Regions from separate parts of the Streptomyces sp. GS7 genome, predicted to be linked through region 3. Evidence: riboswitches for the same ligand, from Rfam matches in the RefSeq annotation. Region 3 holds a riboswitch; each other region holds the start of a gene.

Region 1 (4,204 bases), 7.8 Mb from region 3:
GTTCCTGGAGGTTCTCGATCCGGGTCTCGTCCTGGGGGTCGGTGGACGCCTGGAGTTCGGCCAGATAGCCCGTGCGCTCCAGGACCGCCTCCAGGATCGTGGCGGGGCCGGCCCCGGACTCCACGATCGTGCGCAGCTCCTCCATCAGGACGTTGAACCGCTTGACGGCGTTGGCGGAGCGGGCGGCCATCCCGTACGCCTCGTCGACGCGGCGCAGCGCCTGCGGGAAGGTGATCTTCTCGCGCGCGGAGAGGGCGTCGATCATGGCCTCGGCGCGCTCGCCGATGCCGCGCTTGGGGACGTTGAGGATCCGGCGCAGCGGGACGGTGTCCTCGGGGTTGGCGAGCACCCGGAGGTAGGCGAGGATGTCGCGCACCTCTTTGCGCTCGTAGAAGCGCACGCCGCCGACGACCTTGTAGGGCAGCCCGACCCGGATGAAGATCTCCTCGAAGACCCGGGACTGGGCGTTGGTGCGGTAGAAGACCGCGACGTCGCCGGCCTTGGCGTCGCCGGCGTCGGTGAGCCGGTCGATCTCGTCGGCGACGAACTGGGCCTCGTCGTGCTCGGTGTCGGCGACATAGCCGGTGATCTTGGCTCCGGCGCCGGCGTCCGTCCAGAGGTTCTTGGGGCGGCGGTTCTCGTTGCGCTCGATGACGGCGTTGGCGGCCGAGAGGATCGTCTGGGAGGAGCGGTAGTTCTGCTCCAGCAGGATCGTGGTCGCGTCGGGATAGTCCTCCTCGAACTGGAGGATGTTGCGGATCGTGGCGCCGCGGAAGGCGTAGATCGACTGGTCGGCGTCGCCGACCACGCACAGCTCGGCGGCGGGCGTCTCGGGCGTGCCCGGGCCGACCAGCTCGCGGACGAGGGTGTACTGGGCGTGGTTGGTGTCCTGGTACTCGTCGACGAGGACGTGGCGGAAGCGGCGGCGGTAGTGCTCGGCGACGTCCGGGAACGCCTGGAGGAGGTTGACCGTCGTCATGATGATGTCGTCGAAGTCCAGGGCGTTGGCCTCGCGGAGCCGCGCCTGGTACATCGCGTACGCCTCGGCCAGGGTCTTCTCGAAACCGTCGGCGGCCGTCCCCGCGAAGCTCTCCTCGTCGATGAGCTCGTTCTTGAGGTTGGAGATCTTCGCGCTGAAGGACTTGGGCGGGAAGCGCTTGGGATCCAGATCCAGATCGCGGCAGACCAGGGCCATCAGGCGCTTGGAGTCGGCCGCGTCGTAGATCGAGAAGGACGACGTGAAGCCGAGCTTCTTGGACTCGCGGCGCAGGATCCGGACGCAGGCGCTGTGGAAGGTGGAGACCCACATGGCGTTGGCTCGCGGGCCGACCAGGTCCGCCACGCGCTCCTTCATCTCGCCGGCTGCCTTGTTGGTGAAGGTGATCGCGAGGATCTGGCCGGGGTGGACGTGACGCTCGGCCAGCAGATGCGCGATGCGGTGGGTCAGCACCCGGGTCTTGCCGGAACCGGCGCCGGCGACGATCAGCAGCGGGCTGCCGGTGTGCGCCACGGCCGCCTTCTGCTGGTCGTTGAGCCCCTCCAGGAGCGCCGCCGCGTCGAGGACCGGGCGGGCGGCGCCGTCGCGGTAGTGCGCCTCCCTGGGCGCGGGCGCGTCGAACCTGCCGCCGAAGAGGTCGGCGGGCATCTCCTCCGGGGCCGGGCCGTGCTCGTCCTCGGGGGGCGGCGGGGGCTCCTCGTCCGAGGGCCCGAGGTCCGCCAGGAAGCTGTCGTCAAAGAGGCTGCTCATCGCCCACCGAGTCTAGGCCGCCGCACTGACAAGCGGTTGCGGAGTGGCCGATTGCGGCGGGGAAGTGAGGCGCGGAGGTCCCGGCGGCGGCCCTGCGGGGCTCGTGCGGGGCTCGGCCCCGGTTCCTTCCGTACGCGGCGCGACCGTGCACCGTACCAGCCCTGGCTCGGAACGGGCCGCCCGTAGGCGACTTCCACCGCAAGGAAACCGGAGCCACGTTCAGGTCACGAAAAGGTTTCGGGCATATCGAACATCAGCCTTCACAGGAGCCACACCGGTTGGCTACCGTCTCGCTCGGGCAGCCCGCCCTCCCCGCGAACGACAGCGTCCGCACGGGCCGCCCCCGCCGAGTCCGGCCCTGCCACCAGGCACCCGGAGCCGGGGACCCACCAGCACCACCGGGGTGAATCGATCGGTACGGCCGTCGCCAGGCGGACGTACGGACCGTAGGGCAAGCCTTCCGTCAGCGCCACCGCCCGAACCCGACAGCTAACCCGGTAGGCGGTCCACGGAAGGAGTCGCCGGCCTTGGCGTCGCATCGCAAGCCGCGAACCCACATACTCACCTCGCCCGGCAGCCGCCGCACGGCCGCCGGGCTCACCACCGCCGCCCTCGCCTCGGTGACCCTGCTCTCGCAGACCGCCAACGCGGCCCCCACGTCACCGAAGCCGTCCATCGAGGACGTCAAGCAGAAGGTCGACGGCCTCTACCAGCAGGCGGAGGTCGCCACCCAGAAGTACAACGCCGCCAAGGAGAAGGCGGACAGCCAGCAGCGGACCGTGAACCGCCTGCTCGACGAGGCCGCCAAGCGCGCGGAGAAGATGAACCAGTCCCGGCGCGAGCTGGGCACCTTCGCCTCGGCCCAGTACCAGACGGGCGGCATGAACCCGACGGCGCAGCTGATGCTCGCCAAGGACCCGCAGCAGTTCGTCGACCGCAACCACCTCATGGAGCGGCTGACCGGCCGGCAGAAGCAGACCGTCACCGCCTACGAGCAGGAGGCCGCGTCGGCGGCACGGCAGCGGGCCGAGGCGACCCGCAGCCTGGAGAGCCTCCAGCAGTCCCAGGAGTCCCTCAAGGAGAGCAAGCAGTCCGTGCAGGCCAAACTGGCCGAGGCCCGGCAGCTGCTGTCCCGGCTGACCGCCCAGGAGAAGGCGCGGCTGGCGGAACTGGAGCGCCAGAAGGAGCAGGAGGCCCAGCGCAAGGCCGCGGAACTGGCGCGCCAGCAGGCCCAGCAGCAGCGCCAGCAGCCCAGCGGCGGCGGTTCGAGCACCGGCTCGGGCTCGTCCGGCAGCAGCTCCTCCAGCAAGGCCGCGGAGGCGCTTGCTTTCGCCCGCGCCCAGATAGGCAAGCCGTACGTGTGGGGCGCCACCGGACCGAGCTCCTACGACTGCTCGGGCCTGACGCAGGCCGCTTACCGGGCCGCCGGAGTCGATCTGCCGCGGACGACCTGGGACCAGGTCAATGCCGGCACCCGGGTCTCCACCAGCGACCTCCAGCCCGGTGACCTGGTGTTCTTCTTCAGCGACATCAGCCACGTCGGGATGTACATCGGCAACGGCCAGATGATCCACGCCCCGCACCCGGGCGCCAGCGTCCGCGTCGAGTCGATCTACTACATGCCGATCTACGGAAGCGTCCGGCTCAGCTGACCGGCCCGCACTCCCCCTCCTCCCCCCACACGCCACCGCGCGGCCATCCTCCGCCTCCGGGTACGGAGCGGGATGACCGCGCGGTGAGTCGTCTCTGCGGCGGGGGCCTCAGCTGGTCCTCCGGGGCTCGGCTCCGGAGGACCGCGATGGCTCAGGTCCAGGGACTCAGGTCCAGAGGACCGCGATGAAGATGTTGAGCATCGTGAGCCCGCCGACCGCGCCGAAGAGCGGCTTGGCGATCTTCTCCTCGTCCCGCTTGACGTAGACCAGCGCCAGGATCACCACCAGGACGGCCATCTTGATGCCGATCTTGATGTTGTTGACCGGATGATCCTGCATCTGGTTCAGGCCGACCAGCGCGACGCCGGTGACCAGCATCGTCAGCGCGCCGTGCAGCATGCCCGGCACGAAGCGGGCGGTGCCCGCGCCCATCGCCTTCATCTGGGTCAGGAAACCGCCGAGCAGGGCGGCGATACCGATGATGTGCAGGGCGACGAAGATATTGATTACTACGTCCATAGTGGTGGATCGTAGCCGCCCCCTAGCACGGCCTTTCCGGCAGGGCGCCCGCAATCACCGCATCGGTCACCGCAGGCCGCTCCCGGCCGCCCGGCGCCGGAACCCCGGTCACCCCCGCACACTCAAGAGTCGGAAACGAACAATGCCGGGCAACCCGGCGCCCACCCGTGACGTGCGCGCTTAGCGTCCTCTCGCAGGCAACCGCCGGCGCACCGCCCGTCGTCGCTCACGGCTCATCGATGACGGCCCTGGTCGCCGTCACGGCTCCGGTCGCCGTCACGGTCGC
Region 2 (4,204 bases), 6.7 Mb from region 3:
AAGCCGTGGGCGTTCCCGGCCCCCGAGCGCAGCCAACTGCCCAACGGCCTCACCCTCCTGACCAGCCACCGCCCCGGCCAGCAGGTCGTCGCCGTCGAGATCAACCTCGTCGCCCCCCTGGACGCCGAGCCCGAGGGCCTGGACGGCGTCGCCACGATCATGGCGCGCGCCCTGTCGGAGGGCACCGACAAGCACACCGCCGAGGAGTTCGCGGCCGAGCTGGAGCGCTGCGGCGCCACTTTGGACGCGCACGCCGACCACCCCGGCGTTCGGGTCTCCCTGGAGGTTCCGGCCTCCCGGCTGCCGCGTGCGCTCGCCCTGCTCGCCGACGCGCTGCGCGCCCCCGCCTTCCCGGACAGCGAGATCGAGCGGCTCGTCCGCAACCGCCTCGACGAGATCCCGCACGAGCTCGCCAACCCGGCGCGGCGCGCCGCGATGGCGCTGTCCAAGGAGCTGTTCCCGGCCACCGCCCGGATGTCCCGGCCCCGCCAGGGCACCGAGGAGACCGTGGCGCGCGTCGACGCCGGGGCCGTCCGAGCCTTCTACGACGCGCATGTGCGGCCCGCCACGAGCACCGCCGTCATCGTCGGCGACTTCACCGGCGTCGACCTGGACGCGGCCCTCGCCGACACCCTGGGCGCCTGGACCGGATCCACCGCCGAGCCGCTGAAGCCCGCGCCGATCGTCGCCGACGACAGCGGCCGGGTGGTGATCGTGGACCGACCCGGCGCCGTTCAGACGCAGCTGCTCATCGGCCGGACCGGACCCGACCGGCACGACCGGGTGTGGCCCGCGCAGGTGCTCGGCACGTACTGCCTGGGCGGCACGCTCACCTCCCGACTGGACCGTGTGCTGCGGGAGGAGAAGGGCTACACCTACGGGGTGCGCGCCTTCGGGCAGGTGCTGCGGTCCTCCGCACCCTCGTCCCCCGAGGGCGCCACGGGTGCCTCGCTGCTGGCCATCAGCGGCTCGGTGGACACCGCCTCCACGGGACCGGCCCTTGAGGACCTGTGGACGGTGCTGCGCACCCTCGCGGCAGAGGGGCTGACCGACGCCGAACGCGATGTCGCGGTGCAGAACCTCGTCGGCGTCGCGCCGCTGAAGTACGAGACCGCGGCGGCCGTCGCCGGCACGCTCGCCGACCAGGTGGAGCAGCACCTCCCGGACGACTTCCAGGCGCAGTTGTACGTCCGCCTCGCGGAGACCGGCACGGTCGAGGCGACCGCGGCGGCCGTCAGCGCGTTCCCGGTGGACCGCCTGGTGACGGTTCTGGTGGGCGACGCGGAGCAGATCGTGGAGCCCGTCAAGGCGCTGGGGATCGGCGAGGTGACGGTCGTCGGCGGCTAGCGTCCGCGGCATGACTGCCCGTCGTGCGACGGCTGGTCACGTGGCGTCAGAGCGGCTCCCGTGGTGGTCACCCGCCACGGGAGCCGTCGCATGTCCGCCGCCGGCCGCAGCGAGCCCGCAGCCCGTTTCCACGTGTCACTGTGCTCTTGCCGGACGGGTACGCCGCGTGTCGCGTCCGTACCGCCGGCCCGCTTCCGCGTTGCGGGTCCGTGCCGCCGATGTCCCGTCCCGCGCTGCTGGTTGCCCTTCCGAGGTGTGGCGTCTCGCACAAACAGCCGATTCTGTTTGCCGATTGAAAGTTGTCCCGTTTAGCGTCGGTCCGGCTGTTCGTCACAAGACCGCCACAACAGTGGCACCGGACAGCCATCGCCGAGTCCCCGTACGGCGCGAGCCAGGGGAGCCGGGGACCCACATGTCCCTTGGGGTGAATCGGGCCTCTCTCCGGAGGAGCCCGTAGGAGACCTTCCTGCTCCGAACCCGTCAGCTAACCCGGTAGGCGAGAGGGAAGGAAAGGACCAGCCAGTACATGGCGTTCACCCGTGCCACCGGGAAGCACCGCCGTGCGAGCCGCACCGCTCGTACGACCCGCAACATCGCCGGCATAGCCACCTTCGCGGTCTCCGGTGTCGTCGCCTCCATGGCGTCGCCCGCGCTGGCCGCCACCGGCGAGGCGGCGCACCACGACACCGGACTCCAGCAGGCCGTCGTCGTGGGTGACGAGCTCGCCGGCCGGATCGAGGCCCAGGCCGACGCGCAGCAGGCGGCAGCCGAGGCCGCCGCCGCGAAGGCGAAGGCCGAGGCCGAGGCCAAGCGGCGCGCCGAGGAGGCCAAGAAGAGGGCCGAGGCGGAGCGGGCGGCCAAGGAGCGCGCCGCCCGCGAGGCCGAGCGCAAGCGCCTCAACACCTTCGTCGCCCCCGTGGACGGCTCCTACGTCTCCACCCCGTACAAGGCGTCGAGCGGCTTGTGGTCCTCGGGCAGTCACACCGGTATCGACTTCCACGCCGCCTACGGGACGTCCGTCCACGCCGTGGGCTCGGGCACCGTCGTGGAGGCCGGCTGGGGCGGTGCGTACGGCAACAACATCGTGATCAAGATGAACGACGGTACGTACACCCAATACGGTCACCTGTCGTCCATCGGCGTCTCCGTCGGCCAGACCGTCACCCCCGGCCAGCAGATCGCCCTCTCCGGCAACACCGGCAACACCACCGGTCCGCACCTCCACTTCGAGGCCCGCACCGGCCCCGAGTACGGCTCGGATATCGACCCCGTCGCCTACCTCCGCTCGCACGGCGTCAACGTCTGACCTTCCCGCCGCATCGCGCGTCCCCCAGGAGCTCCGGCCCGCCCCCCATACGGGCCGGGGCTCCGCGGTATCCGCCGCATCCGGTCGTATTCGCCCTCGCCGTCTCCGCAGGGCCGGGTGTCCGGCCGGTCCACCGGCCACTGGACCTCCGCCGCATCGGCCAAAAAATATCGATAAATTCACGGCATCCGCAGGAAACCTCGTCCTGGTCGAATAGAGTCAGGGAAAGGCGCCGATCGGCGGCGTTTCGAGGGGAATACGGCGGAGGCACGGACGATGCGAGGCCACATTTCCGCGCATGCGGTGTGCACAGCGATTCGCGACGATATCGTCTCCGGCGTGCTCGCGCCGGGAAGCCGGTTGATCGAGGACATTCTCGCCGCGCGTTACGGAGTCTCCAGAGTCCCGGTGCGTGAAGCGCTGCGCACCCTCCAGTCCGAGGGCTTCGTCACCACCCGCCACCACGCGGGCGCCTGCGTCGCCGAACCCACCGAGCAGGAGGCAGCCGACCTCCTGGACATCCGCGCCCTCCTGGAGCCGATGGGCGCCGCCCGCGCGGCCGTCCGCCGCAGCCCCGCCCACCTCAAGGTGCTCCGCGGCCTGGTGCGGCTCGGCCGGGAGCGCGCCCGGCACGGTCACCCCGCGGATCTGCGCCAACTGGACGGCTGGTTCCATGAAACGCTCGCCCAGGCGGCCGGCAGCTCCAGCCTCACGGCGCTGCTCACCCAACTGCGGCGCAAGATCGAGTGGATGTACGTCGTGGAGCCGACGGCCCGGGTCGCCGACGCCTGGGACGAACACGGCGCCGTACTGGACGCGGTGGCGCGGAGCGACGCCGAACGGGCCCGTGCCCTGATGGCGGCCCACATCGAGCGCTCCCTTCCGGTGCACCGGCTGCGGCGCCCCGCCGCGGCGGCCGTGAGCGATTCGAAACGGCCCGTCAACACGGCGCGTGTGCGGAATTAACACGCGGGCCGTATACAAAGAGGTACGGAAAGGCTCTTGCGCGGGCCGCGATGACTCCTGTGCGGGCCGGAATGCGTTTCTGTATTTCCGCGGGGCGTGTCGGGGGATGGGTAGGCGCGTCCGGTATTCCGTCGTTTTTCGCCCGAGATGGTCGCTGATTCTCGCGGGATGTCATTTCCCGTGAGCTGAATTTCCGCGTCGTTCGGTCCGGATATCCGCTTCCCGTATTCGCCGGCGGTTCCGTGATGCGCCAGAGGTCCCGTCATGCCGGCCCTGTGTGCCGAGTGCCGGACCGAGGACAGCGAAACGGCCCCGTCGCGCGACCGTTTCCGGTCGTCGCGGCGGGGCCGCATCGGTGGAAGTCCCGGCGGGCCGGCGGGTGAGAGCGGGTCCGCGGAAGTCTTCGAGTGGCTTCAGACGGTCTCGGGGAGCTCTTCCAGGCCCTCCGTGACCAGCTTGGCCAGGCGGTCGAGCGCGGCCTCGGCGCCCTCGGCGTCAGAGGCGAGCACGATCTCCTCGCCACCCTGGGCGCCCAGGCCGAGCACGGCGAGCATGGAGGCCGCGTTGACGGGGTTGCCATCGGCC
Region 3 (4,204 bases):
GGCGGAGCAGGAGGCCACGCTGGAGGCGGTGGCCGGCCGGCTGGAACGCGCGCTCAAACGGGAAGGCGGGCGGCGCGAGGGGCCCGACCGGCTCGAGGGCTTCACCACCGCCGTACTGGCGGAGGTCCCCGCCGGGGACCGGTCCGTGGTGCGCGTCCTGAACCGCGGCCACCCGGCCCCTCTGCTGCTCACCCCCGACGGCGGGCTGCGGGAGCTGATGCCCAGCTCGCCCGCGCTGCCGCTGGGGCTGAGCGATGTGGCCGGCTGGCCGGACCGGTCGGACGAGACGTTTCTTCCGGCCGGGGCGCTGCTGCTCCTGTTCACCGACGGGGTGACCGAGGCCCGGGACCTGCTGGGCCGGTTCTACGACCCGGGCGGCCGGTTGCGCGGCCGGCGCTTCGCCGGGACCGACGACCTCCTGGAGCTGCTGCTCGACGATGTCGCCCGGCACTCGGGCGGGGCGCCGGCGGACGACATGGCGCTCCTGGCGGTGCAGCGGCCCCTGGAGGGGTAACGGTCCCTGGGGAACGGCCCCCTGGAGGGACGAGGGATGGGGGCAGCCGCCGCGCGTCTCACGGCCTCCCGGGTCACCGGAGCCAGTCCTCCGGGGTCACAGGGGCCAGTCCTCCCGGGTCACCGGAGCCAGTGCAGGCTCCGGCCCTGTGGTCCGGTGAGGGCCACCGGGCGCTCGTCCAGCGCGAGCGTCAGCAGCGCCGAGTCCTCCGGGCCGAGGGACGCGTGCTCCGGCGCGGCGATCCAGGGCAGCACGCTGTGGTGCTCCTGGGAGATCCAGTGCCCGCCGCCGTCCCGGTCGGCGAGCAGCGACCGCACGCGCCGGGCGAACTCCTCGCGCCGGGCGGGCGGAAGACCGGCCAGTACGGCGCTGTGGAAGACGACGAGCGTGGCCTCCGGCGGCGCCTCGGCGGCCAGCGCGGGCAGTTCGCCGACCAGGTCGCCGCGCACGATACGGGGGCGCGGCGCCGGCCGTACCGCCTCGACGGCCGCCGACAGCCGCGCCATGCGGTCCGCGTCCTGTGGCCATACGAGGGCCCGCAGCCAGCGGAGGTCGTCCGGCTCGCCGACCGGGTCGAGGGGGTTCGGGTCGATACCGGCGCGCCAGACGATGTCGGGGAGCGCGCCGGGCGGGACCGTACCGCCGCTCGCGGCGCCCGCCGCCCCGCTCGTACGGCAGGTGAAGGTCACGGGGCTGTCCGGGGCGCCGGCCTCCTCGTACGGCGTCCCGTAGGGGCCTGCGGCGTCCGGTCCTGCACCGGCACCGGGACCGGCACCGGAACGGGCACCGGGACCCGGGTTGGAGTCGGAACCGCCCGCCTCCTGCCCGGTACGGCAGTAGCGGTACCGGTACCGGTATCGGTCCGGATGCAGACACAACCCGGCCGATGCGCCGATCTCCAGGAGGGCCAGCGGCTGCGGCAGGCGGGCGAGCAGCGGCAGCAGGGTGGCGCAGTGGGCCGGTTCGCCGGTCCGGGGCGCGCGGCGCATGATCACCGCGCGGACCTCGTCCCAGTGCCGGACCGTCCACTCGCGCCAGCGCCCGTAGGCCGTCTCGTCACGCGGGCCCAACTCCGCGTGCGGGCCGTCGAGATAGCGCACGGCGGCGAGCAGCAGCTCTGGGTGCCGGCGGTCGCCGGCGGGCAGCGAACCCGAGAGCAGGCCGCAGAATTCGGGGTCCCGGCTGATCCGTGCGGTCAACTCCTCGTGTGGGGCGGAACGTCCCCGGGCCTGTTGCCGGGAGAACTCCCGGTGCCGATTCGCCACTGCCTGAGCGCTGTTGACGGTGTTCCCGGCGTTCCCGGTGTTCACGACGTTGACGACCATGATCCGACCGTACTGCTCTCACGCTCCGTGACCGCGGGGCATCCCTCCGCATAACAACTGACACACCATCACCGCAAGATCACCCGGCGCGGCGCCGGCCACTCGCCCGGTCTGCGCCCGCGCCGGCGGCCAAAATCCCATGCCACAGCTCGTACGGGGAGTGGGCAAAACCCGTGCGGATTCGCGGGAACGCTTGGTATTCCGCCGCCGTCTCTATTACTGTCCGATAACGGAGCGCGGTCGTCCCAGCCGTCGCCAATGGCGGCACCGCGCGCCGACGCCGAATCCCGAATGCGTTGTTCCCGCACGTCCAGGACCACTCCGCACCACTCCGAACTGCTCGCTCGCACCCGTCCTACAGAGCCGTACAGAGCCGTGAAGAGCCGTGCGGAATTGCCCAGAACCGCACCGGGTCGCCCGACGGGGCGCACCCGAATCCGCCGTATCTGCCTGGAATTGCGCAGCACCGCGCCAAGGGAACCGGGGAACCACCACCTTGGGGTGAATCGGACGCCTCTCGCCAGGGGGCGCCCGTAGGAGACCTTCCTGCTCCGAACCCGTCAGCTAACCCGGTAGGCGAGAAGGAAGGAAAGGAGTGCGCCCCCGTGGCGTCCAACAGGCCCGCCCCACACGCCCCGTCCGCCTACGACCTCGCCGGTCCGGGTCGCCGCGACGGCGTCCTCGGCTTCGACGTCCCCGCCGCTGATCTCCCCGACCCGGGCGAGGGGCGAGACACCTGCGAAAGCCCCGCCGACACCACGGGATTCGCCGGCGCCCCGGGATTCGCCGCCGCCCACGACGGCGCGTCCGTCGAGGACGATGGCCCCTGGGAGGAGTGGAACCCCACCGAGGAGTCCGTCCGCCCGGTCCGCGGCAAGCACCGGGTGGCCAAGCAGCGCAGCGGCGGACTCGCCCGCGGCGGTACGGTCCTGGGCGTCGGCGTCATCGCGGCGGTCGGTGCCGGCGGGATGGCCACGGCCGAGGACCGGCCGCCGGTGCCGATATCGATGCCCGACCTCGGCGGGATGGCCGACGACCTCGCAGGCAAGCTCCCGGACGCCGCCTCGCTGCCCGGCATCGGCTCGCTCCTCTCCGACGGCGGGGGCACCGCGACGGCATCGGCCGCCGGTACGGACGCCCCGTCCGCCGCCGGAGCGGACTCCACGCCCGCGTCCGCCGGCACCTCCCGCCCCCTCTCCCAGGCGGGGGTGACGCACCACGAAGCCGGTCAGGGCACGGGCGCGGCCGAGGCGCTGCGCAGCCGGATCCTCCAGCAGGCCGATGCCCAGCAGGGCGCTGCGGACCGGGAAGCGCGTGAGACCGCGGAACACTCGGCGATCCAGGAGGCTGCGAAGGACGCGACCGTGCACCAGAAGACGGCCGAGCAGGCCGCTGCCGCCGAAAAGGAGGCGGCGGCGGAGGCCAAGCGTCAGGCGGCGGAGGCCGCCCGCCTCGCCGAACTGGCGAAGAGCTATGTCGTCCCGGTCTCCTCGTACACCCTCACCGCGAGCTTCGGGCAGGCCGGCGACCACTGGGCGGCGAACCACACCGGCCAGGACTTCGCGGCGCCAACGGGCTCACTGGTCAAGGCGGTTCACTCCGGCACCATCACCAAGGCGGGCTGGGCCGGTCCGTACGGCTACCGCATCGTCCTCACCCTCGACGACGGCACGGAACTCTGGTTCTGCCATCTGTCCTCCATGGTGAAGACCTCCGGCAAGGTCACCACGGGAGACGTGATCGCCCGCGTCGGCGCCACCGGCAACGTCACCGGCCCGCACCTCCACCTGGAGGTGCGCCCGGACGCCGGCGATCCGATAGACCCGATGCCGTGGCTGCGCGACCACGGGGTCGGCGTCTGACGTATGGGGCACGTCCCCCCCCGTGGAATGCGTACGGGCGCACGCCCCCACGGGATGCGCGCAACGACGCGTTGCAGGGCGGCAGGGCGGCAGGGCGGCGAACGACTCCCGCCCGCCGACGGAGTGACTCCCTCTCCGCCAACGGAGTAACTCCCCGCCCGCCGACGGAATATCTCCCCGTCCGCCGGCGCTGAAGCGACGCATGACGACCCACACCACCAAGACCATCGGCTCGCTGTCCGTCTCCCCGCTCTGCCTCGGGGGCAACGTCTTCGGCTGGACCGCCGACGAGGCGGAGTCCTTCCGGGTGCTCGACGCCTACGTGGCCGGCGGGGGGAACTTCATCGATACCGCCGACGCGTACTCGATGTGGGTGCCCGGCCACCGGGGCGGCGAGTCCGAGACCGTCATCGGCAACTGGCTGGCGGCCCGCGGCAACCGCGACCAGGTCGTCATCGCCACCAAGGTGGGTGCCCGACCGGATCTCAAGGGCCTGTCCGCCG

Evidence for each region. A riboswitch is a leader RNA that binds a small molecule or an ion and turns the genes downstream of it on or off. The one in region 3 is predicted to bind cyclic di-AMP.
Region 1: another riboswitch for cyclic di-AMP. It lies ahead of GR130_RS35345 (C40 family peptidase); the one in region 3 lies ahead of GR130_RS01445 (M23 family metallopeptidase).
Region 2: another riboswitch for cyclic di-AMP. It lies ahead of GR130_RS30545 (M23 family metallopeptidase); the one in region 3 lies ahead of GR130_RS01445 (M23 family metallopeptidase).

What each region holds. Positions count from the first base shown of each region.
Region 1 is NZ_CP047146.1:8,147,354-8,151,557, forward strand. Features, by position in the region: gene pcrA (DNA helicase PcrA) at 1-1,747, opposite strand, end outside; cyclic di-AMP (ydaO/yuaA leader) riboswitch at 2,097-2,266, shown strand; gene GR130_RS35345 (C40 family peptidase) at 2,275-3,399, shown strand; gene GR130_RS35350 (hypothetical protein) at 3,565-3,918, opposite strand.
Region 2 is NZ_CP047146.1:7,031,141-7,035,344, reverse strand. Features, by position in the region: gene GR130_RS30550 (M16 family metallopeptidase) at 1-1,347, shown strand, start outside; cyclic di-AMP (ydaO/yuaA leader) riboswitch at 1,705-1,861, shown strand; gene GR130_RS30545 (M23 family metallopeptidase) at 1,874-2,653, shown strand; gene GR130_RS30540 (GntR family transcriptional regulator) at 2,930-3,619, shown strand; gene GR130_RS30535 (HPr family phosphocarrier protein) at 4,033-4,204, opposite strand, start outside.
Region 3 is NZ_CP047146.1:317,341-321,544, forward strand. Features, by position in the region: gene GR130_RS01435 (PP2C family protein-serine/threonine phosphatase) at 1-514, shown strand, start outside; gene GR130_RS01440 (DUF2332 domain-containing protein) at 634-1,839, opposite strand; cyclic di-AMP (ydaO/yuaA leader) riboswitch at 2,289-2,433, shown strand; gene GR130_RS01445 (M23 family metallopeptidase) at 2,445-3,701, shown strand; gene GR130_RS01450 (aldo/keto reductase) at 3,904-4,204, shown strand, end outside.